One region of the Actinomadura luzonensis genome, then DNA from elsewhere that is predicted to be linked to it. Evidence: riboswitches for the same ligand, from Rfam matches in the RefSeq annotation. Region 1 holds a riboswitch; each other region holds the start of a gene.

Region 1 (6,799 bases):
GCTGCCGCTGGCCGCCGGGGCGGTGAGCCTGGACCGGCGGGTGCGCGACACCGACCCGCGTACCGAGACGGGCGCGGTGGGGGCCGCGTTCAACCGCATGCTCGGCCACGTCGAGGAGGCGCTGGCCCGGCGGCACGCCGTGGAGCAGCGGCTGCGGGCCTTCGCCGCGGACGCCAGCCACGAGCTGCGCACCCCGCTGGCCGCCATCCGCGGCCACGCGGAGCTGGCGCTGCGCGGCGGCGGGCCGATGCCCGCCCAGACCCGGCACGCGCTGGAACGCATCGACGCCGAGTCCGGCCGGATGAGCGAGCTGGTGGACGACCTGCTGCTGCTGGCCCGGCTGGACGCGGGCCGCCCCCTGGCCACCGGCGAGGTGGACCTGACCCGGCTGGCCCTGGAGGCCACCGGCGACGCGCGGGCGGCCGCGCCGGAGCACCGCTGGCTGCTGGAGCTGCCGGAGGAGCCCGTCACGGTCCGGGGCGACGCCGGGCGGCTGCACCAGGTGGTGGCCAACCTGCTGGCCAACGCCCGTACCCACACCCCCGACGGCACCTCGGTCACGGTCGCGCTGCGCCGCGACGGCGGCGTCGCCGAGCTGTCGGTCGCCGACGACGGGCCCGGCGTCCCGGAGCACCTCCAGGAGGAGATCTTCGAGCGGTTCTCCCGGGTGGACCGGGGCCGGTCGCGGGCCTCCGGCGGGACGGGGCTCGGGCTGGCGATCGTCCGGGCCGTGGTGACCGCGCACGGCGGCGAGATCACCGTGCGCGGCCGCCCCGGCGCGACGGCGTTCGTGGTGCGGCTGCCCGCCGCCGGGCCGGGGGAGTGGGCCGGCCCGCCCGCCTCACCCGGGGTCAGGTGATCTGCATGACGACGGCCTTCGGCTCGGTGAAGAACTCCCGGCTGAACGTGCCGCCCTCCCGGCCGACGCCCGAGTCGCCCGCCCCGCCGAACGGGGCCCGCAGGTCCCGGACGAAGAAGCAGTTCACCCACACCGTGCCGGCCCGCAGCCGGGCCGAGACGCGGTGCGCCCGGGACAGGTTCTCGGTGAACAGCATGGCGTTCAGCCCGTAGCGGGTGCCGTTCATGAGCGCCACGACCTCGTCCTCGGTGTCGAACGGCGTCACCGTCACCACCGGCCCGAAGATCTCCTCCCGCTGGTGGCGGCCGGTCGCGGGCATGCCGGTGACGATCGTCGGCCGCACGAACCAGCCCTCGCCGAGGCCGCCCGCGTGCACGGTGCCGCCCTCGGTCGCGACGCTCTCCACGTAGCCGCGCACCTTGCGGTAGTGGGTCTCGGACGCCAGCGGGCCCAGCTCGGTCGTCTCCAGCTTGGGGTCGCCGAGACGCATCGCCTCCGCCGCGGCGGTGAACCGGGCCAGGAACTCCTCCAGCACCGGGCGCTGGACGTACAGGCGGGACCCGGCCAGGCACACCTGGCCGGCGTTGGTGAAGACGGCCCGCAGGGACCAGCTCACGGCGTTGTCCAGGTCGGCGTCGGCGAAGACCGCGTTGCCGCCCTTGCCGCCCAGCTCCAGGCTGACCGGCACGAGGTTGCGGGCGGCGGCGGCCGAGATGACGCGGCCGGTCGCCGACTCGCCGGTGAACGTGATGCGGTCGACGCCGGGATGAGCGGTCAGGGCCTCCCCGGCGGAGCCGGGGCCGTAGCCGTGCACGACGTTGAGCACGCCGGGCGGCAGGCCCGCCTCCAGCGCCAGCCGGGCCAGCAGCGTCGCGGAGACCGGCGAGTCCTCGGCGGGCTTGAGCACCACCGTGTTGCCCCAGGCCAGCGCGGGCGCGATCTTCCAGGTCTCCAGCATGAGCGGGAAGTTCCACGGCGCGACGGCGGCGGCCACGCCGGCCGGCTCGTACCGGGTGTAGGCGTGGTGGCCCGAGTCCATCGGCAGGGCCTCGGCGGCCGTCAGGCGGGCGTGGTCGGCGAAGAAGCGGAAGTTGTCGGCGGCGCGGGGCACGTCGTTGCCTCGGCTCTGGGCGATCGGTTTGCCCATGTCGCGGGTGTCGGCCAGGGCGAGCCGGTCGGCCTCGGCGAGGACGAGGTCGGCCAGGCGGTGCAGCAGCCGCCCGCGCTCGGCGCGGCCCATGCGCGGCCACGGCCCCTCGTCGAAGGCGCGCCTGGCCGCCGCGACGGCCCGCTCCACCTCGGCGGGGCCGCCGAGCGCGACCTCGGCCCAGGGCTCGCGGGTGTAGGGGTCGACGCTGGGGAAGCTCTCGCCGCTCGCCGACCTCACCTCGGCGCCGTCGATCACGTGCCCGAAGAACTCCATGTCAGCCGCCCTGCGCGAGCTGGTCGCGTTCGGCCAGCGTCTGGTCGCCGGCGGCCCAGTGGGTGCGCGGCACCTCGCGGACGATCACCCGGATGCTCTGCGCCGGCGAGCCGATCGCCCGCTCGACGGCGGCGTGCAGCTCGTGGATCAGCGCCCGGATCGCGGCCGGGTCGCGGCCTTCGGACAGGGACACCTCGACCAGCGGCATCTCACACCTCACCCTTGCCCGGCAGCGGACGGCGGAGCTGCGGCTGCGTGTGGACGCGGCGCGTCGGGCCCTGCCACATGTCGATCGAGCCCGGCTCGGCGGGGTCGAAGTAGCGGGGACGCCAGGCGTCCTCGTCGGTGATGAGGCGTACGCCCCACGAGTACTCGTAGGTGATGCCCTCGGGGCCCTTGAAGTAGACGAAGACGGCCGTGGACTGCGGGTGACGGCCGGGGCCCATCTCGATCTCGACGCCGTTGGCCTCCAGGAAGTGCCAGTTGCGCATGACGTCGTCGAGGGAGTCGACCTGGAAGTTGATGTGGCACAGGCCCGGCTGGCTGCCCTGGAAGACGGCCAGCTTGTGGTGCACCTGGTCGATGCGCATCAGGCAGGCCCAGTCGCCGATCCAGTCCGAGACGCGGGCGTTGAACAGGCCGTTCCAGAAGCGGTAGGCCTCGCGCACGTCGGGCGCGTCCAGGCACAGGTGGCCGAACTCGGTGATGCCCGCCTCGCGGCCGTGCCGGACCGGGGCGGTCAGCGTCACCTGGTCGACGGCGAGGTCGACGCGGTTGCCGAAGGGGTCGTCGAAGGACAGGAAGTCGCGGACCCGGCGCGAGCGCGCCTCCTCGGCGCCGCCCCGCGCGACGCTCACGCCGGCCTTCTCCAGCTCGGTCTCGGCGGCCGCCAGCGCGTCCTCGTCGCGGACGAGGAAGCCGGAGCTGATGACGCCGGACTCGCCCTCGACCAGGGCCAGGCAGTGGTGACGCTGGTCGGCGCGCAGGTAGGCGACGCCGTTCTCGCGGGCGGTCAGCTCCATGCCGACGACGTCCACCGCGAAGCGCACGGCGTTGTCGAGGTCGGCGGCGCCGGAGCGCACGTAGGCGATGTCGGTTAACTCGATCATGACGGCTCCTGGAGGTAGGCCCAGACGCGGGCGAGGAGTTCGGGCTGGGCGGCTCGCCACGCCTCCTGCTCGGCGGGCGAGAGCGGCACGGGCCCGGCGGGACCCGGACCGGCGGGGACGGGACCCGCGAGGGCGGGCCCGACGGTCTTCGGGGCGGCGGCCTCCGGGGCGACCTTCTTCGGGGTGGCGGTCTTCGGGGTGGCGGTCTTCGGGGTGGTGACGCTCCAGGCGGTGGCGTTCATGCGGGCGCTGGCCTCCAGCACCCACATGAGCGCGACGGTCTCGCCGGCGGTCGCGCCGACGGTCACCGCCCCGTTGCCGCGCAGGATCACGGCGGGGGCCGCGCCGAGCCGTTCCGCCAGCGCCCGGCCGCGCTCCCGGTCCCGGACGAGCACCGCGTCGTCGAACACGGGCACCTCGGGGCCGAGGAAGGCCCCCTGCCCGTGCAGCGGCCGGATCGGCACCCCGGCCGCGGCGAGAGCGGTGGCGACGGGCGGCTGCGCCCGGCAGATCGCGCCGGCGCCGGGCCGGGCGCGCGCCAGCTCGACGTGGATCCACGCCTCGCGCGGCGCGCCGGCGGGCAGGTCGTTCGCGTCGAGCGGGATCTCGGCGTACGGGGAGGCCGGGGTGAGGGTCCCGAGGGGCGACGGCGGCGTCATCAGCAGGCGGTCGGGAGCGATCCGCACGGAGACGTGCCCGAACGCGGTCACCAGCCCCGCCCCCGCCAACGCCCGCCCCGCCGCCACCAGCTCCACCACAGCCCGCTCCGCCCCAGCAGGCTCCGTAGCGACCCGCTGCCCCGGCGTGGACGGCATGCCGGGCGCCGCTTCCGCGCGCGCGGTCTCGCCATCCGGCTCCGTGTGCACCGCCGTCACCTCTCCCGCTCGCCCACCAGGCCGCCGCGCCAGCTCCGCACGACTCGGCCCGCCCCGGACAAGGCCGCGCCGCGTTCCCACGGCCCGGCCCGCACAAGTCAGAGCCGCGCACGACCCCAGCCCCTCTCAAGACAGGGAGGACAATACATGTATCTCCATACCTGTTCTAGAGGAAGCGTTCACCCCGTCCCTATGCTGGAGGGCATGTCGCTTCAGCACGCGCTGCTCGGCGTCCTGGAGGCGCGCCCCATGAACGGGTACGAGCTGACCCGCTTCTTCGAGGCCGCCCCGCGCTGGGTGTGGTCGGCGCCGCAGAGCCAGATCTATCCCACGCTGCGCCAGATGGAGCAGGCCGGGCTCATCGAGGGCCAGAAGGAGGTCCGGGGCACCAGGCTGAGCCGCACCGTCTACTCGATCACCGAGCGCGGCCTGGCGGAGCTGCGCACCTGGCTCGCCACCCCGCACCCGCCGCCGCCGGCGCGTGACGCGTTCTTCCTGCAGGCGTTGTTCTTCGACATGATCGAGCCCGACCGGGCGGCGTCGGTGCTGAAGGCGTTCATCGCCGAGCAGGAGCAGCTGGTCGCCGAGTGGCGCGCGCACCGCGAGGCGCTGCTGGCCAAGGAGACCGACCTGATCAAGGAGCGGCTGAAGAGCCGCCCGGCGGCCGAGCACGACCGCATCGCCGCGCTGAAGGCGCACGTCTTCGCCGGGCAGATCGCCGTCGCGACGGCCCGCGCCGAGTGGGCGCGCGAGAGCCTGCGCCTCCTGGAGGCGTGATCCGGGAAGAGCCGGGAAAGCGACGAGCGCGCGTCCCCGGGCGATGGGGACGCGCGCTCGTGCGTGGGGGAGTGGCGTGGGGGAGTGGCTCAGGAGGCGTACTCGGGGTAGCCGTAGCCGACGACCTGCGACTTGGGCCGGACGCGCTCCTCCACCTTGCCGTTGCCGGTGTTGCCCTCGATGGTGGAGATGGTGCCGTTCTGGTTGTCCTTGACGACGAACCCGACGTGGTTGATGTCGTCGAGGTCCTTGCTGCCGCTCCAGGAGAAGAACACCACGGCGCCGGGCTTGGCCAGGGCGCCGAAGCGGTGGTTGGCCTGGAACCACTTGGCGTAGGTGACGGTGTAGGCGTCCCAGCCGACCTGCGGGCGGGCGCCGGTCTTCTCGCCGACCCAGGAGACGAACATGGCGCACCAGGGGGCGTTGAGGTAGGCGGTGGGGGAGCCGCCGTCGCGGGCGATGGTCTCGGCGGCCCGCCGGGAGCCGGCGTACCACTGCTGGTACGGGGTGCCGCCGCCGGCGGCATTCTCGCTGGTGCCGACCTGGGAGCGGGCCAGCGCCAGCACCTGGTCGGCGGTGACGCTGATCTTGGTCTCTTCGTGGGCCCGGGGCGCGGCGTGGTCGGCGGGGCGGGCGTCAGCGGTGCCGGCGGTGCCGGTGGTGGCGGTGGTGGCGCTGGTGGAGGTGGCGAGGTGCTGCCCGGCGGTGGCCGGGGCGCTGTCGGCGTTCGCGGCGGAGTGGGCGCCGAACGCGGCGGCGGCGATGGTCGCGCCGAGCGCGGCGCGGGCGATGTCGATCTTTCGGGCAGCGGTGATGCGGTGCATGGCCATCGAGGGGGTTGCTCCTTGCTTCCATGCCGCTTACCGGGTTAGCTGACGGGTTCGGGCGTGGAAGCTGCCCTACGGCACCGCGGTGCCGACTCACCCCAAAGGACGTGGGTCCCCGGTTCCGCCCGTGGGCGGATTCAGCGGTCACAGGACGATCCTGTGATGTGATCTCTCACTTGATGGTCAGACATAGCCGGACAAACCGGACGTATGCCCTGAGATGCCCCACAAGGTAATACACATGGCAAGGGGATTACAAATCCATAAAAGCCCAGCTAAGCGAGTTGCCCCCGCGCCTCGGCCAGAAGCCCCATCATGGCAAGGGATTCGTCAAGAGGCATGATCGCTGATTCGGTCCTGCCCTCGGCCACCGCGGCGCGCACCTCGCGCAGCTCGCCGGCGTAGCCGTTGTCGGCCGGATCCAGCACGTGCTCCTCCCGCTCCACGCCGGGACCGCTCAGCACGATCCGCTGCGGCGCCCAGAACGGGGCCGGGATCTCCGCCCGCAGCCCGGTGCCCACGACCCGGGCGTCGTTGGGGTAGTCGGCGAGCAGCGAGGTCGCCACGAGGGCGTGCCGGCCCCCCGGGTAGGTCAGCACCCCGGCCGTCTCGGCGTCCACCCCGTTCGAAGCGAGCGAGCCGGTCACGTGCAGCCCGGCGGGCCGGCCGAGCAGGAGCTGGGCCAGCCCGAACGGGTAGATCCCGAGGTCGAGCAGCGCGCCGCCGCCCAGCTCGGGCGCCCACAGCCGGTGCGCGGGGTCGTAGGGCAGCGCGAAGCCGAAGGACGCCTGCACCGAGCGGATCTCGCCGAAGCGCTCGTCGGCGGCGATCAGGCGGATGAGCGGGTTGAACCGCATCCACATCGCCTCCATGAGGAAGACGCCCGCCTCGCGCGCCAGGCGCACCATGGTCGCGGCGTCCTCGACGGT
Region 2 (6,799 bases), 660 kb from region 1:
TCGGCGTGGGCGTGACCGTCGGCGTGGCCGTCGGGGTGCTCGTCGGGGTCGCGGTGGTGACGCCGTTGCACAGGACGTCGTTGAGCGCGAAGTCGGCGGGGGCGGGGTTGGCCGTCGTCCAGGTGCCCTGGAGGCCGAACTCGGCGGCGCCGCCGGTGGGCAGGGCGGCGTTCCAGGTGAGGTTCGCGGCGGTGACGGTGGCGGCGTTCTGCTCGACGGTGGCGTTCCAGGCGCTGGTGACGCGCTGCCCCCCGGCGTACGTCCACCGCAGCCGCCAGCCGCTGAGCGCCGTGCCGAGGTTCGTCACCTTGACCTGGGCGGTGAAGCCGCCCTGCCACTGGTTGACGGTGTAGTCGACGCGGCAGCCGGCGTCGGCCGCGGCGGGGCGGCTCACCGCGAGCCCGGCCAGGGCCAGGACGGCGGCGCAGACGAGGGCGGTCCACAGCCGCACGGGGGGACGGGTCATGACATCGCTCGCCTTCGGGGTCGGCCTGTCACAGGATTGGGAGCGCTCCCAACAGCGGGTCCGCCGACGATGTTTCGCGCCGGCGGCCCGCGCTGTCAACGCCGCCGCCGCCCGCACCCGCCCCGACCAGCGCCCCCGTCGTCCCGCCCGGTGAATCTTTCACGCGCCTTGACTTCGAGCGCGCTTCGGGTCCTAGCCTCGCGCCCATGACTCACGACGGCACGCCGAGTTTCGGCATCAAGACGACCCCGGCCAACGTCGGCTACGACGACATCCTGCGCGTCTGGCGCGAGGCGGACACGATCCCGGAGATCGGGCACGCCTGGTTGTACGACCATCTCGTCCCCTACGTGGGCGGCCGGATCGTGGACGCCTCGGGGCCGGTGCACGAGGGGTGGACGCTGCTGACGGCCCTGGCCGTGCAGACGCGGCGGCTGCGGTTCGGGCTGATGGTGACCAACAACCGGCTGCGCCCGCCGGCGGTGCTGGCGAAGATGGCGGCGACGCTCGACGTGATCTCCGGCGGCCGGCTCGACCTGGGGATCGGGGTGGGCGGCCTGCCGGACGCCGCCGCGGTGGCTCCCGAGTACGACGGGTACGGCATCCCGCTGGTGCCGTGGCGCGCGGCGGTGGCGGCGCTCGGCGAGGCGTGCACAGTGATCCGCCGGTTGTGGACCGAGGACGTCTTCGACTTCGCCGGGCGGCACTACCGGCTGACCGGCGCGCGCTGCAGCCCCAAGCCGGTGCAGCGCCCGCACCCGCCGATCCTGATCGGCGGCTCGGGCACCGCGACGCTGCGGGTCGTCGCCGAGCACGCCGACGTCTGGAACGCGATCGGCCCGCCGGTCAACCCGGTCGAGCACCTGGTGCGGCGCGCCGCCGTGCTGGACGAGCTGTGCGCGGAGATCGGCCGGGACCCGGCCGGGATCACCCGCTCGGTGCAGCTGCCCGTCTCCTACGACGATCCGGCCTCGGCCCGGGAGTCCCTGCGGCGGCTGCGGGAGGCCGGGTTCTCGCACTTCGTGCTCAACCTGCCGTCGCCGTACCCGCCGGGGGCGGCGAGCTGGGCGGCGGAGGAGCTGATCGGCCCGGTGCGCGGCTGAGCGCTCACCCGGTCACCGGTCAGCCGGTCACCCGGTCCAGGAAGGAGCGCAGGTTGGCCTGGGTGCGGGCGAGCTTGTCGGCCAGGGTGAGCGACTCCTCCACGACGCCGGCGCCCGCGGACTCCTTGCGTCCGCGCAGGTAGAGCGAGCAGGCGAGGTCGGCGCACAGGTACTGGCCGACGGAGTTGCCCTGGCGGCCGGACTCGCCGGTGCGGCGGGCGGTCATCAGCGCGACGCCGCCGCCGGTGTGCGTGGTCAGGCACAGCGAGCACATGCTGCGCGAGGTGAACGCGCGCGAGCCGCCGGAGGTGACGCGGAGCGCGACGCCGGTCAGCCGGGCGTCGCGCTCGGCGACCAGGTAGGCGCGCTCGGGTGCGCCGGGATCCCGCCAGCCGAGGAAGTCGAGGTCGTCCCAGGGCAGGTCGTGGAGGTCCTTGGGGATGCCGGCGCGGCCGGCCTCGCCCTTGGAGCAGTTGACGAACGACGTGCGGATGTCGCGTTCGGTCAGAGGTCTCATGAGCGGCGAGGCTAGTTTCCTTAATGCTATTATGCAAATCCTTAAAGGCTTTAAGTTGTGGGGGCGCGGGTGGCACGGGCGGGACTGACCGCGGAACGGCTGACGCTGGCGGCGGCCGAGCTGGCCGACGAGATCGGCTTCCACAACCTGACCGTCTCGGCGCTGGCCCGCCGGTTCGGCGTCCAGCCCGCCGCGCTGTACGCGCACGTCAAGGACGCCCACGACCTGCGGGTGCGGGTGGCGGTGCTGGGTCTGGCCGAGCTGGCCGAGCGGGCCGCCGCCGCGCTGGCCGGCCGGGCGGGCAAGGACGCGCTGGTCGCCTTCGCCGACGCCTACCGCGGCTACGCCAAGGAGCATCCGGGCCGGTACGCCGCCGCCCAGCTGCCGCTGGACGACGCGACCGCCTACGCCAGCGCGGCCCGCCGGCACGCGGAGATGACCCGGGCCATCCTGCGCGGCTACGACCTGCCGGAGCCGGCCCAGACCGACGCCGTGCGCATGCTGCACAGCACCTTCCACGGCTTCGTCAGCCTGGAGACGCAGGGCGGCTTCAGCCGCACGGCGCGCGCGGCGGACCTGTCCTGGGCCCGCACGCTCGACGCGCTGGACGCCGTCCTGCGCGACTGGCCCCCGGAATGACCCGTACGGGCCTGATCTGACCTGATCTGGCCTGATCTGGCCCGGCGGGCTCAGGCGGCGTAGTTCGGGTAGCCGTACCCGACGACCTGCGAGGCCGGCCGGACGCGCTCCTCGACCTTGCCGTTGCCGGTGTTGCCCTCGATCGTGGAGATCGTGCCGTCGCCGTTGTCCTTGACGACGAACCCGACGTGGTTGATGGCGCTCAGGCTCTTGCTGCCGCTCCAGGAGAAGAACACCACGGCGCCGGGCTTCGGCTCGGTGCCCCAGCGCTGGTTGGCGGCGAACCACTTGGCGTGGGCGACGGTGTAGGCGTCCCAGCCGACCTGGGTGCGGGCGCCGCTCTCCTCGCCGACCCAGGAGACGAACATCGAGCACCAGGGGGCGTTGAGGTAGGCGGCGCGGCTGCCGCCGTCGCGCAGCACGGTCTCGCCGGCGCGGGCGGAGCCGGCGTACCACTGCTGGAACTTGGTGCCGCCGCCGCTGGCGTTCTCGGACGTGCCGACCTGGGCCCTGGCCAGGTCCAGGACCTGCTGGGCGGTGACGTTGACGCGGGCGTCGCGGTTGCTGACGGCGGGCGCGGCCGCGTTCTGCCTGGCGCTGTCGGCCTGCGCGTCGACGGCGGCGGTGGCGCCGAAGGCGGAGGCGGCGAGCGTCGCGCCCAGCGCGAGCTTGGCGGCGTCGAGCTTGCGGGCACGGATGAGACGGCTGATGGCCATGAGGGAGTTGCTCCTTTGTGCTTCCATGCCGCTTACCGGGTTAGCTGACGGGTTCGGGCATTGGAAGCTGCCCTACGGCGCGGCTGAGCGCCGATTCACCCCGATGAGATTGGGTCCCCGGTTCCGCGCGACGGCGGATTCAGCGGCCGCGGGCATTCGTCGCCCGGCGGTGGGAGGGTGTCGAACATGGCGTCGTCTCCGCGACGCTCACGGAACTGTACAACACGCCTCTGACCTGCGTCATTCCCGCGTCATGAAATCCCCATGAGGCCGGGCGGAGGTCACGTGCGGACATGCCGCGGTCACGGGCGGGTCCTGCCCGCCTTCCCGCGTCATGAGACCCACGCGAGGGCGGGCGGAGGTCACGTGCGGGCATGCCGCGGTCAGGGGCGGGCTTTGCCCGCCAGGATGTGGAAGGAGGAGGCGGTGCGGGCGGCGAGGCCGAGGTGGGCGGCGCGGGCGTGCGGGTTCATGCGGTGGGGCGGGCCGTGGTCGTGGTGGGCGGGGTGCCAGGCGATGGCGACGGCGGTGTTGTTGATCCAGGAGCTCATCGCCTTGTCGTACGGGGGAGTGAAGTCGTAGCAGCCGGTGGCGCGGCCGCCAGGGTCGTGGGCGAGGATCATCCAGCCGGGGGAGCGGCGGTTGAAGTCGTCGTACTGGTAGAAGCAGGCCCACGACGAGGGGCAGGCGGCGGGGCCGGAGACGCGGCGGGCGACGTACCAGGGGGCGGCTCCGGGCAGCGGGTCGGCGGCGACGGTGAGCCCGTCGGCGGCGGCGACCACGGGCGGCACGAGCGCCGGGCGCGGCAGGTCGTGCAGCACGATCACGGCGGCGGTGGCCGTGGCGGCGGCGAGCGCGGCGGCGGCCTGGCCCAGCCGCCGCCAGGGCCGGGCGGCCCGCCGGGGAGCGGGGGCGTGCTCACCGGCGGCCCGCTGCCGCATGCGTTCCCAGGCGCGCCAGCCGAGCGGCCAGTACGGCACGACGGGCCCGTACCGCCAGACCCGGTCCTCCAGCGCCCGCACCAGGAACCGGAACGCGACCGGGTCGGCGGGCACCTCCGTGCCCGACAGCCAGGCCGACAACGTGGCGAGCGTCAGCCTGACGGGGGGCCGCTGCCGCCGGGCGAGGTCGGCCAGCAGCCGGCAGGACGGCCGCCCGGCCGCCTGGTGCAGCCGCCGCAGCTCGCGCGACAGATGGCTGCCCGCTTCCCCCACGACGCCTCCCCTGCGTAATCATCCGGTGACGTGAGGTGACGATATACCCGCGCTGACCTGAGCGGACGCCGTTCCGCCGCACCCCGCGACACTCCCGCCCGCCCGGCTCTTGCCCTTCGCTGCACAACAGTGCAGTCTGTTGTTTAGGTGAGCAGCACACTGCACGAACGAACAAGGGAGCATGGATGGCCGCCGCCGCACCGGACCCCGAAGACCTCACCGCCCGGGCCCGCATCAGGGACGCGGCGGTCAGGCTGTTCGGCGAGCTCGGCTTCGAGCGCACCACGTTCCGGGCGGTCGCCGCGATCGCGGGCGTGGCGCCGTCGCTGGTCCGCCACCACTTCGGGTCCAAGCAGGGGCTGCGCCAGGCGTGCGACGAGCAGCTGATCAGGATGCTGCGGCGGCTCGACGCCCGGGTCGAGGCCGACGGCATGCGGGCGGCCCCCGACGTGCGGCCCTCGGCGCTGGGCCCCTACCAGCGCTACCTCGGCCGGGCGCTGAGCGAGGGCGCGGCCGGGGCGCTGTTCGACGAGTTCGTCCGCATCCACGAGCGGTGGCTGGCGCAGGCCGACGCCGCCCGGCCCGACGAGCCGCAGGCCGACCTGCGCGCCCGCGCCGCGGTGCGGACCGCGATGACGCTGTCGATCGCGGTCCTGCACGAGCACGTCGCCCGCAGCATGGACGCCGACCTCACCACCCCCGAGGGCGAGGCCCGGCTGCTGCGGGCGCTGCTGGAGGTCCACTCCCATCCGCTGGTCACCCCGCGCGAGGCCGCCGCGGCCCGCGAGGCCCTCCACCGAGGAGAGACGCCATGAACAAGATCGACACCGCTTTACACGGCATCAGGAACAGCGCCTTCATCACCCTCTACGGCCGCTGGCGCGACAGCCTCGACCCGCACCCCATCCTGGGCGACCCCTGGGCGGCCCGCCTCGTCGACCGGCTGGACTTCGACTTCTCCCAGTTCACCCAGCTCAACTACGCCCGCTTCACCCTGGCCGCCCGCACCCGCCTGCTCGACGACTGGACCCGCGCCTTCGTCGCCCGCCACCCCGACGCCGTGGTGCTGGACGTCGGCAGCGGCTTCGACAGCCGCGTCTTCCGCGTCGACCCGCCGGCCGGCTGCCTGTGGTACGACGTCGACTTCCCCGACGTGGTCGCGCTCCGCGACCGGCTCTACCCGGAGCGGCCCGGCCGCACCAGCATCGGCGCGGCGCTGGCCGACCCGGACTGGCTGGAGCGCGTCCCCGCCGGCCGGCCGGTGCTCGTCGTGGCCGACAGCGTCCTGATGTTCCTGCCGGAGCAGGAGGTGCGCACGTTCCTGCGCCGGGTCGTGGACCGCTTCCCCGGCGGGGAGGTGCTGTTCACCGCGTACTCGTCGCTGGCCAAGAAGTGGGAGAGCAGGAAGGGCAGCGGCCCGTTCTTCCCGCAGAACGACATCACCGTCCGCTGGACCTACGACGGCCCCGCCGACCTGGCCCGCATCGACGAGCGCCTGCACCTGGTGGAGCGGCGCAGCCAGACCGAGCTGCGGCTGCACCGCGGCGCGCCGCTGTACGACAAGCTGTTGTGCGCCTTCGTCAACCTGTACCCCAAGGCGCACTACGCGGGGGTGACGATGCGTTACCGGTTCGGGGAGGCCGCGCTCAGCCCCAGGTGAGCGGGTCGAGGTGCAGGTAGAAACGCAGCCGGCCGGGGTCGAGGGTGATGCCGTAGCGGGCGGCGAACGCCTCGTCGGCGCGGCGCGCCTGCTCCTGGCCGGTCCAGGTCTCCCTGGCGTTGGTCAGCAGCAGCGCGAGGTCGGCGTACGGGTCGGCGCGGCCGAGCCGGCCGAGGTCGACGAAGCCCGACACGCGCAGCGTGCGCGGGTCGACGATGATGTTGGGCAGGCACAGGTCGCCGTGGCAGACGACGGCCTGCTCGGCCTCCTGCCGCCGGCGGCGGCCGAACTCGGGCCGCAGCCGGGCCAGGAGCCGCGCGGGCGGCACGTCGCGCTGCTCCTCGGGCAGGAAGTCGGGGTTGACCGCGCCGCGCGCGACGACGTCGGCGGCCTCCGCGGCCATGACGTCGAGGCCGCGCTCGAACGGGCAGGCCCGCGCGGGCAGGTCGTGCAGGGCGCGCACGGCACCGGCGATGGCCTCCCA
Region 3 (6,799 bases), 2.2 Mb from region 1:
GCCGCTGACGTACGCGATCGCGCTGGTCATGATGGTGATGGCGGGCCTGCTGGTCTACGCCGACCTCGTCAACCCGCTCACCCTCACCGGCTGACGCCCCCGCACGCGACGGAAGGCCCCTCCCGGCTCGGGAGGGGCCTTCCGGCTGGTCGGGGCGACAGGATTTGAACCTGCGACTTCTTGCTCCCAAAGCAAGCGCGCTGCCAAGCTGCGCCACGCCCCGCACCGCCGAGTGCGCATGCGCCCCGCGACTCCGGTACGCTTACGCCCTGACGACCGGATGAAGTCTAGACCAGAGTTCGACCGGTTCGCGCGGACGTAGCTCAATGGTAGAGCCCTAGTCTTCCAAACTAGCTACGCGGGTTCGATTCCCGTCGTCCGCTCCAGATGTCCGAAGGGCCAGGTCGTCCCGTCGCCGGGAGCCTGGCCCTGCGTGCGTGATCAGGGCATGGAGCCCATTCCCCGGCCGGCTCATGGCCGGGCCGTTCGCGTGGTGGCCGGAGCGCGGTGATCGTAGGGTGGAGGGGATGATGCGCGCGCGACCGATCTCCCATGACGTCCTGGTGGAGGAGCTGACCGAGTTGATCGCGGCCCGGCCCCGCGACGCCTGGGTGCGGGTGGCCGTCGACGGAGCTCCCGCCGCGCGGCCCGGCGCGCTGGCCGACGACCTGGTGGCGCCGCTGCGGCTGCGCGGGCGGCCCGTGCTGCGCGTGTCCGCCGCCGACTTCCTGCGTCCCGCCTCGCTGCGCCTGGAGCACGGCAGGACGGACCCCGACGCGTTCTACGAGGACTGGCTCGACGTCAAGGCGCTGCGCCGGGAGGTGCTGGAGCCGCTGGACCCGGGCGGCTCGGGGCGGGTGCTGCCGGCGTTGTGGGACAGCCGGGTGGACCGGGCCTACCGCACGCCGTACGAGGAGCTGCCGCCGGGCGGCGTGGTGCTGCTGGACGGCACGCTGCTGCTGGGGCACGGCCTGGCGTTCGACGTCGCCGTGCACCTGTGGCTGTCCCCGGGCGCGCTCGCCCGCCGCACGCCTGAGGAGGAGCGGTGGCGGCTGCCCGCCTACGAGCGCTACGAGCGGGAGGCCCGCCCCCAGCAGGCGGCCGACGTCGTCGTCAGGGCCGATCACCCCGACCGGCCGGCGGTCCTGGTCGCAGGCTGATCCCCGGCGCGCCACTGGATCGCGGTGCGTGACCGGCGCAGACTGAAACGGTGATCCCCAGCAACTGGTACAACATCGTCCCCGACCTGCCCGCTCCGCCGCCTCCGCCGCTGCATCCCGTCACGCGCGAGCCCGTCGGGCCCGACGACCTGGCCCCACTGTTCCCGATGGGGCTGATCGCCCAGGAGGTCGCCACCGAGCGGTTCGTGCCGATCCCGGAGGAGGTCCTGGAGGTCTACCGGCTCTGGCGGCCGACGCCGCTGATCCGGGCCCGCCGCCTGGAGAAGGCCCTCGGGACGTCGGCCAGGATCTACTACAAGTACGAGGGCGTCTCCCCGGCCGGCTCCCACAAGCCGAACACGGCCGTGCCCCAGGCGTACTACAACGCCCGCGAGGGCGTCCGGCTGCTCACCACCGAGACCGGGGCGGGGCAGTGGGGGTCGGCGCTGGCGTTCGCCTGCTCCCAGTTCGACCTGGAGTGTCAGGTCTGGATGGTCCGCGCCTCCTACGACCAGAAGCCCTATCGCCGCTCCCTCATGCAGGTGTACGGCGCGACGGTGCACGCGAGCCCGTCCCCGGTGACCGGCGCGGGCAGCAAGGTCCTGGCCGGCGACCCCGACTCGCCGGGCAGCCTCGGCATCGCGATCAGCGAGGCCGTCGAGGTGGCCGCCGCGACCCCCGACGCCCGTTACGCGCTCGGCTCGGTGCTGAACCACGTGCTCATGCACCAGACGCTCATCGGCGAGGAGGCCCTGGAGCAGCTTCCCGAGATGCCCGACCTGGTGATCGGCTGCACCGGCGGCGGCTCCAACTTCGCGGGCCTGATGTTCCCGTTCCTGCGCGAGAAGCTGGCCGGCCGCATCGGCACCGTCTTCCGCGCGGTCGAGCCGGCCGCCTGCCCGTCGTTCACGCGCGGCGTGTACGCCTACGACTTCGGCGACACCGCCGGCCTGACGCCGCTGCTCAAGATGCACACGCTCGGCCACTCGTTCGTGCCGGACCCGATCCACGCGGGCGGCCTGCGCTATCACGGTATGTCGCCGCTGCTGTCGCACATGTACGAGCTGGGCCTGTTCGAGGCCGTCACCCGCGCCCAGAACGAGTGCTTCGCGGCCGGTGTCCGCTTCGCCCGCACTGAGGGGATCGTCCCGGCGCCCGAGCCCACCCACGCCCTGGCCGAGACCATCGCGGAGGCCCTGCGCTGCAAGGAGAGCGGCGAGGAGAAGGTCATCCTCACCGCATTGTGCGGCCACGGCCACTTCGACCTCGCGGCCTACGACCGCTTCATGGGGGACCGCATGGAGGACCACACGCTGCCGCAGGAGCGCATCGACCAGGCGCTGACCGAGCTTCCCGGCTGACGGGACCGGGTGGCCGCCGGGCGGCCACCCGGCTCCTAGCGTGCGGTGGGGCGCTTGCCGTGGTTCGCCTTCTTCTTCTTGCGCGCCCTGCCCTTGCGTGCCCGCCTGGCCATAAGCTCGCCTCCCGCGCTCGGGGTCCGGCAGTGATCCCCACAGTCCCGCCGCCGCGCCGACCAGGCAAGGGGTCCTGCCGAACTAACATTCCCCCAACATATTCGTGTCATAATTTGGTGGAATCTGTTGGAAGGAGCTGGGGTGCTCGCACAGCAGCGTCAGCAGGCGATCCTGGAGCGCGTACGCAGCAACGGCGGCGTACGGGTGGCCGACCTCGTCCGCGAGCTCGGCGTCTCCGACATGACCATCCGCCGCGACCTGGAGGTGCTGGCCGAGCGCGGCCTGCTGGAGAAGGTGCACGGCGGCGCGACCGCCCTCGGCCCCGGCTCCACCGAGGAGCCGGGCTTCACCGCCAAGTCCGCCCGCCAGCAGCCGGAGAAGCAGGCCATCGCCCGCCGCGCCGCCCGCCTCGTCCGGCCGGGCACCGCCGTCGCGCTGTCGGCCGGCACCACCACGTGGGCCCTCGCCCACCACCTCGTGAGCGTGCCCGAGCTCACCGTGATCACCAACTCCATCCCCGTCGCCGAGGTCTTCCACCGCAGCCCGCGCGCCGACCGCACGGTCGTGCTGACCGGCGGGGTGCGCACCCCCTCCGACGCGTTGGTGGGCCCGGTCGCGGTGGCCGCGATCCGCCGCCTGCACGTGGACACGCTCTTCCTCGGCGTCCACGGGATGAGCGTGCGGGCCGGGTTCACCACGCCCAACCTGCTGGAGTCGGAGACCGACAGGGAGCTGGTGGCGGCGGCCGGCCGCCTGGTGGTCCCGGCCGACCACACCAAGTGGAACACGGTCGGCATCAGCACCATCGCCGAGCTGAGCGAGGCCGACGTGGTCATCAGCGACGCGGGGCTGCCGCAGGACGCACGCACCGAGCTGGCCGACCGGGCCGGAGAACTCATCATCGCGGAAGAGGGCTCGCTTTGAAGCGCACCATCACCCACCTGGCCGACGGCCGGGAGCTCATCTACTTCGACCGGCGCGACGACGCCGACCGCAGCGCGGTGGACCGGCGCGAGCTGGGCCCCCGGCCGGTGGCCTCCGAGCTGCGCTACGACCCGCTGACGGAGGAGTGGGTCGCGATCGCCGGGCACCGGCAGACGCGGACGTTCCAGCCGACGGGCACGGCCGCCGAGTGCCCGCTGTGCCCGTCGAGGGAGGGCCGGTCGACGGAGATCCCGGCGGACGACTACGACGTGGTGGTCTTCGAGAACCGTTTCCCCTCCTTCTCCCGAAATTTCGGGACTTATGAGGAGGTCGGCGGCCTCAGCGCGGTCCGTCCCGGCGCCGGCCGCTGCGAGGTCGTCTGCTTCACCTCCGACCACGACTCCAGCTTCTCCCGCCTGTCCGACGACCGTGTCGAGCTGGTCATGGAGGCGTGGGCCGACCGCACCGCGGAGCTGTCCGGCATCGAGGGCGTGGAGCAGGTGTTCTGCTTCGAGAACCGGGGCTCGGAGATCGGCATCACGCTCGCGCACCCGCACGGGCAGATCTACGCCTACCCGTACGTCACCCCGCGCACCAAGCTGCACCTCGGCGCGGCCGCCCGGCACCGGGGGGCGGGCAACCTGTTCGCCGACGTCCTCGCCGCCGAGCGGGCGGCGGGCACCCGCGTCGTGACCGCGAACGAGCACTGGACGGCGTTCGTGCCGGCCGCCGCGCGCTGGCCGTTCGAGGTGCACGTGTATCCGCACCGGCAGGTGCCCGACCTGCCCGCGCTGAGCGACGCCGAGCGGGCCGCGTTCGCGCCGCTCTACACCTCGGTGCTGCGGGCCTTCGACGGGTTGTTCGGCGTGGTGATGCCGTACATCTCGGCCTGGCACCAGGCGCCCGTGCGTGAGGGGCGCGACCTGGCGTACCTGCACCTGGAGCTGTTCAGCATCAGGCGGGCGCCGGAGAAGCTGAAGTACCTGGCGGGGTCGGAGTCGGCGATGGGCGCCTTCGTCAACGACGTGCTGCCGGAGGAGGCGGCGCGCCTGCTCCGATCACAACTTGATCACTAATGGATTTCTACTTGGGGTCGCATGACTCGTGATCTACCATTAATATCCCCATATGTACCGGCGGTAACAGCCGTTGCACGCCTAATCCCGGGCGCGTCGCCCGGGAGCCGGGGACCCACCGCACCTGGGGTGAATCCACTTCGGTGGTAGGGACGACACTCTCACGCCCGAACCCGTCAGCTAACCCGGCCGGCTCAGGGAGAGGAACATCAGCACGTGGCGGCTCCGTCCCCCGCGCCCCTTGCCATCAGCCTGGTGACCGGCCTCGTCACCGTCCTCGCCACCCTCGCCGTCCTCCCGGCGGCTCCGGCCCTCGCCGGGGCACGGACGGCGGCCGCCGCGCCGAAGCCCGAGGAGTCGGAGCTGCGGGCCCAGCTCAAGCAGCTCAACACCAAGGTCGACAAGCTCATCGAGCAGTACAACCTCAAGCGCGTCGAGCTGGCCAAGGCCCAGGAGGCCGCGAGCGCCGCCAAGGAGCGCCTGGCCGCCGCCGAGCGCACGCTGGCCGCCTCTGAGCAGCGCGTCGCCGAGCTCGCCCGCCTCCGCTACCAGAACGGCAACCCCCCGGTGCCGGGCTTCATGCTGGACGGCGCCAGCGCGGCCGTGCTCGGGCAGCTCATCACCGAGCAGGAGGCGCTGGTCCAGGGCGTGGCCAAGGCCCGCGACGAGAAGAAGAAGGCCGCCGCCGAGGCCCAGGCGCTGGCGACCAGGATCCGCGGCGACGCGGCCACGGTCGCCGAGCAGCGGAAGAAGGCCGAGGACGTCATCGACGACATCAAGGAGAAGCTGGCCGACCTCGTCCCGTACGGCACCGGCCGCAACTCCGACGGAAGCTGGGCCCCCGAGCTGCCCTCAGGGACGGACAACATCACCCCGCGCACCCGCCTCATGCGCGCGCAGGTGGAGAAGAACTTCGCGCTGCCGTTCAGCGTGGGCTGCTTCCGCGCCGGCTCCAGCGGCGAGCACCCGCTCGGCCGGGCCTGCGACTTCATGATGAGCTCCGGCGGCACCATGCCCACCGCCGCCGACAGCGCCCTCGGCGACCGCATCGCCGCCTGGGCCCTGCAGAACCAGGACAAGCTCGGCATCAAGTACGTGATCTGGAAGCAGCGCATCAACTCGGGCTCCGGCTGGCGCGCGATGTCCGACCGCGGCAGCGTCACCGAGAACCACTACGACCACGTCCACATCTCGATGAACTGAGATTCCGGACATCGAGGGGCCCGCCCCGAGGCCCGGTCCCTGCCGTCCGGCGTGATCGTCCTGCACGTCACGCCGCCCCGCTCCTGACCCGCCGGGCGGCTGGGAGAATGGCGGCGTCCCGGAGCAGGCCGAAGGAGGTGCCGCCGGTGGCGGACGAGGTACGCGCGCACTGGTGGCCGCGCGAGGGCTGGCGCCCCGGCCGGCTGGCCTGCACCTGGCACCTGACCTTCGAACGCGCTCCCCGCCTGCACCGCCTGGCGGAGCGCTACCAGGAGGCGCTGGCGCGGGTGCCCGGCCACCACCCGGTCCCGGTCCGCTGGCTGCACCTGACCATGCAGTCCGTGGGCTGGGCGGACGAGGTGCCGCCCACGCGCCTCGACGCCGTGGCGGCGGCGGTCGCCGTGCGGCTGCGGCGGCTCCCGCCGTTCACGCTGACCTTCCACCGGGCGGCGGTGGCCGGGGAAGGGGTGGTCCTGGAGCCGGCGCCCGCCGACGCGGTGCGCCGCCTCAGGGACGAGGTCCGGGCCGGGATCGCCGCCGTGACGCCGGTGCCGGAGCCGGCGGGGGGCTTCTGGCCGCACGTCAGCCTCACCTACGCGGGCGCCCCGGGGTCGGCCGGGCCGTACGAGGAGGCGCTGCGCGCCGTGACCGCCGGCCCCGCCGAGGTCGAGGTGGACCGGGTGGCGCTGATCGTCCAGGAGCGGGTGCTCGCCCCCGAGTGGGTCTACAGGTGGACGACCCGCGCCGAGGCCCGGCTGGGCGGGTGATCCGGTGGGCACGCCGCTGTTCGCGGACGACCCGATCGCGCGCCCGCTCACCTATCCCGGCCGGATCCCGGCGACCTCGGGCGTGCTGTTCGACGCGGCGTACCTGCCGCTGCGCCCCGCCGCCGGGCGCGGCCCGGAGGAGTGGGAGGCGGGCGGCCGGAGCCTCGCCGCGCTCCTGGCCGGCGGCGGGTTCG

What was found. A riboswitch is a leader RNA that binds a small molecule or an ion and turns the genes downstream of it on or off. The one in region 1 is predicted to bind cyclic di-AMP.
Region 2: linked by a shared signal. The riboswitch ahead of MF672_RS16975 (CHAP domain-containing protein) and the one ahead of MF672_RS20045 (CHAP domain-containing protein) in region 1 are both predicted to bind cyclic di-AMP.
Region 3: linked by a shared signal. The riboswitch ahead of MF672_RS29670 (VldE C-terminal domain-containing protein) and the one ahead of MF672_RS20045 (CHAP domain-containing protein) in region 1 are both predicted to bind cyclic di-AMP.

What each region holds. Positions count from the first base shown of each region.
Region 1 covers NZ_JAKRKC020000001.1:4,121,816-4,128,614, reverse strand. Annotated here, with positions in the region: gene MF672_RS20075 (sensor histidine kinase) at 1-859, shown strand, start outside; gene MF672_RS20070 (aldehyde dehydrogenase) at 852-2,282, opposite strand; gene MF672_RS20065 (tautomerase family protein) at 2,284-2,490, opposite strand; gene MF672_RS20060 (VOC family protein) at 2,492-3,391, opposite strand; gene MF672_RS20055 (class II aldolase/adducin family protein) at 3,388-4,257, opposite strand; gene MF672_RS20050 (PadR family transcriptional regulator) at 4,471-5,043, shown strand; gene MF672_RS20045 (CHAP domain-containing protein) at 5,133-5,873, opposite strand; cyclic di-AMP (ydaO/yuaA leader) riboswitch at 5,886-6,023, opposite strand; gene MF672_RS20040 (Gfo/Idh/MocA family protein) at 6,146-6,799, opposite strand, start outside.
Region 2 covers NZ_JAKRKC020000001.1:3,465,016-3,471,814, forward strand. Annotated here, with positions in the region: gene MF672_RS16955 (cellulose-binding domain-containing protein) at 1-466, opposite strand, end outside; gene MF672_RS16960 (LLM class flavin-dependent oxidoreductase) at 673-1,569, shown strand; gene MF672_RS16965 (FBP domain-containing protein) at 1,589-2,086, opposite strand; gene MF672_RS16970 (TetR/AcrR family transcriptional regulator) at 2,156-2,725, shown strand; gene MF672_RS16975 (CHAP domain-containing protein) at 2,776-3,441, opposite strand; cyclic di-AMP (ydaO/yuaA leader) riboswitch at 3,457-3,596, opposite strand; gene MF672_RS16980 (hypothetical protein) at 3,825-4,655, opposite strand; gene MF672_RS51390 (TetR/AcrR family transcriptional regulator) at 4,841-5,470, shown strand; gene MF672_RS16990 (class I SAM-dependent methyltransferase) at 5,467-6,315, shown strand; gene MF672_RS16995 (APH(3'') family aminoglycoside O-phosphotransferase) at 6,302-6,799, opposite strand, start outside.
Region 3 covers NZ_JAKRKC020000001.1:6,271,897-6,278,695, reverse strand. Annotated here, with positions in the region: gene MF672_RS29705 (M50 family metallopeptidase) at 1-94, shown strand, start outside; tRNA gene MF672_RS29700 (tRNA-Pro) at 147-223, opposite strand; tRNA gene MF672_RS29695 (tRNA-Gly) at 313-386, shown strand; gene MF672_RS29690 (nucleoside/nucleotide kinase family protein) at 528-1,160, shown strand; gene MF672_RS29685 (TrpB-like pyridoxal phosphate-dependent enzyme) at 1,211-2,521, shown strand; gene MF672_RS52245 (50S ribosomal protein bL37) at 2,557-2,634, opposite strand; gene MF672_RS29680 (DeoR/GlpR family DNA-binding transcription regulator) at 2,777-3,559, shown strand; gene galT (galactose-1-phosphate uridylyltransferase) at 3,556-4,635, shown strand; cyclic di-AMP (ydaO/yuaA leader) riboswitch at 4,704-4,844, shown strand; gene MF672_RS29670 (VldE C-terminal domain-containing protein) at 4,852-5,838, shown strand; gene MF672_RS29665 (2'-5' RNA ligase family protein) at 5,985-6,605, shown strand; gene MF672_RS29660 (hypothetical protein) at 6,610-6,799, shown strand, end outside.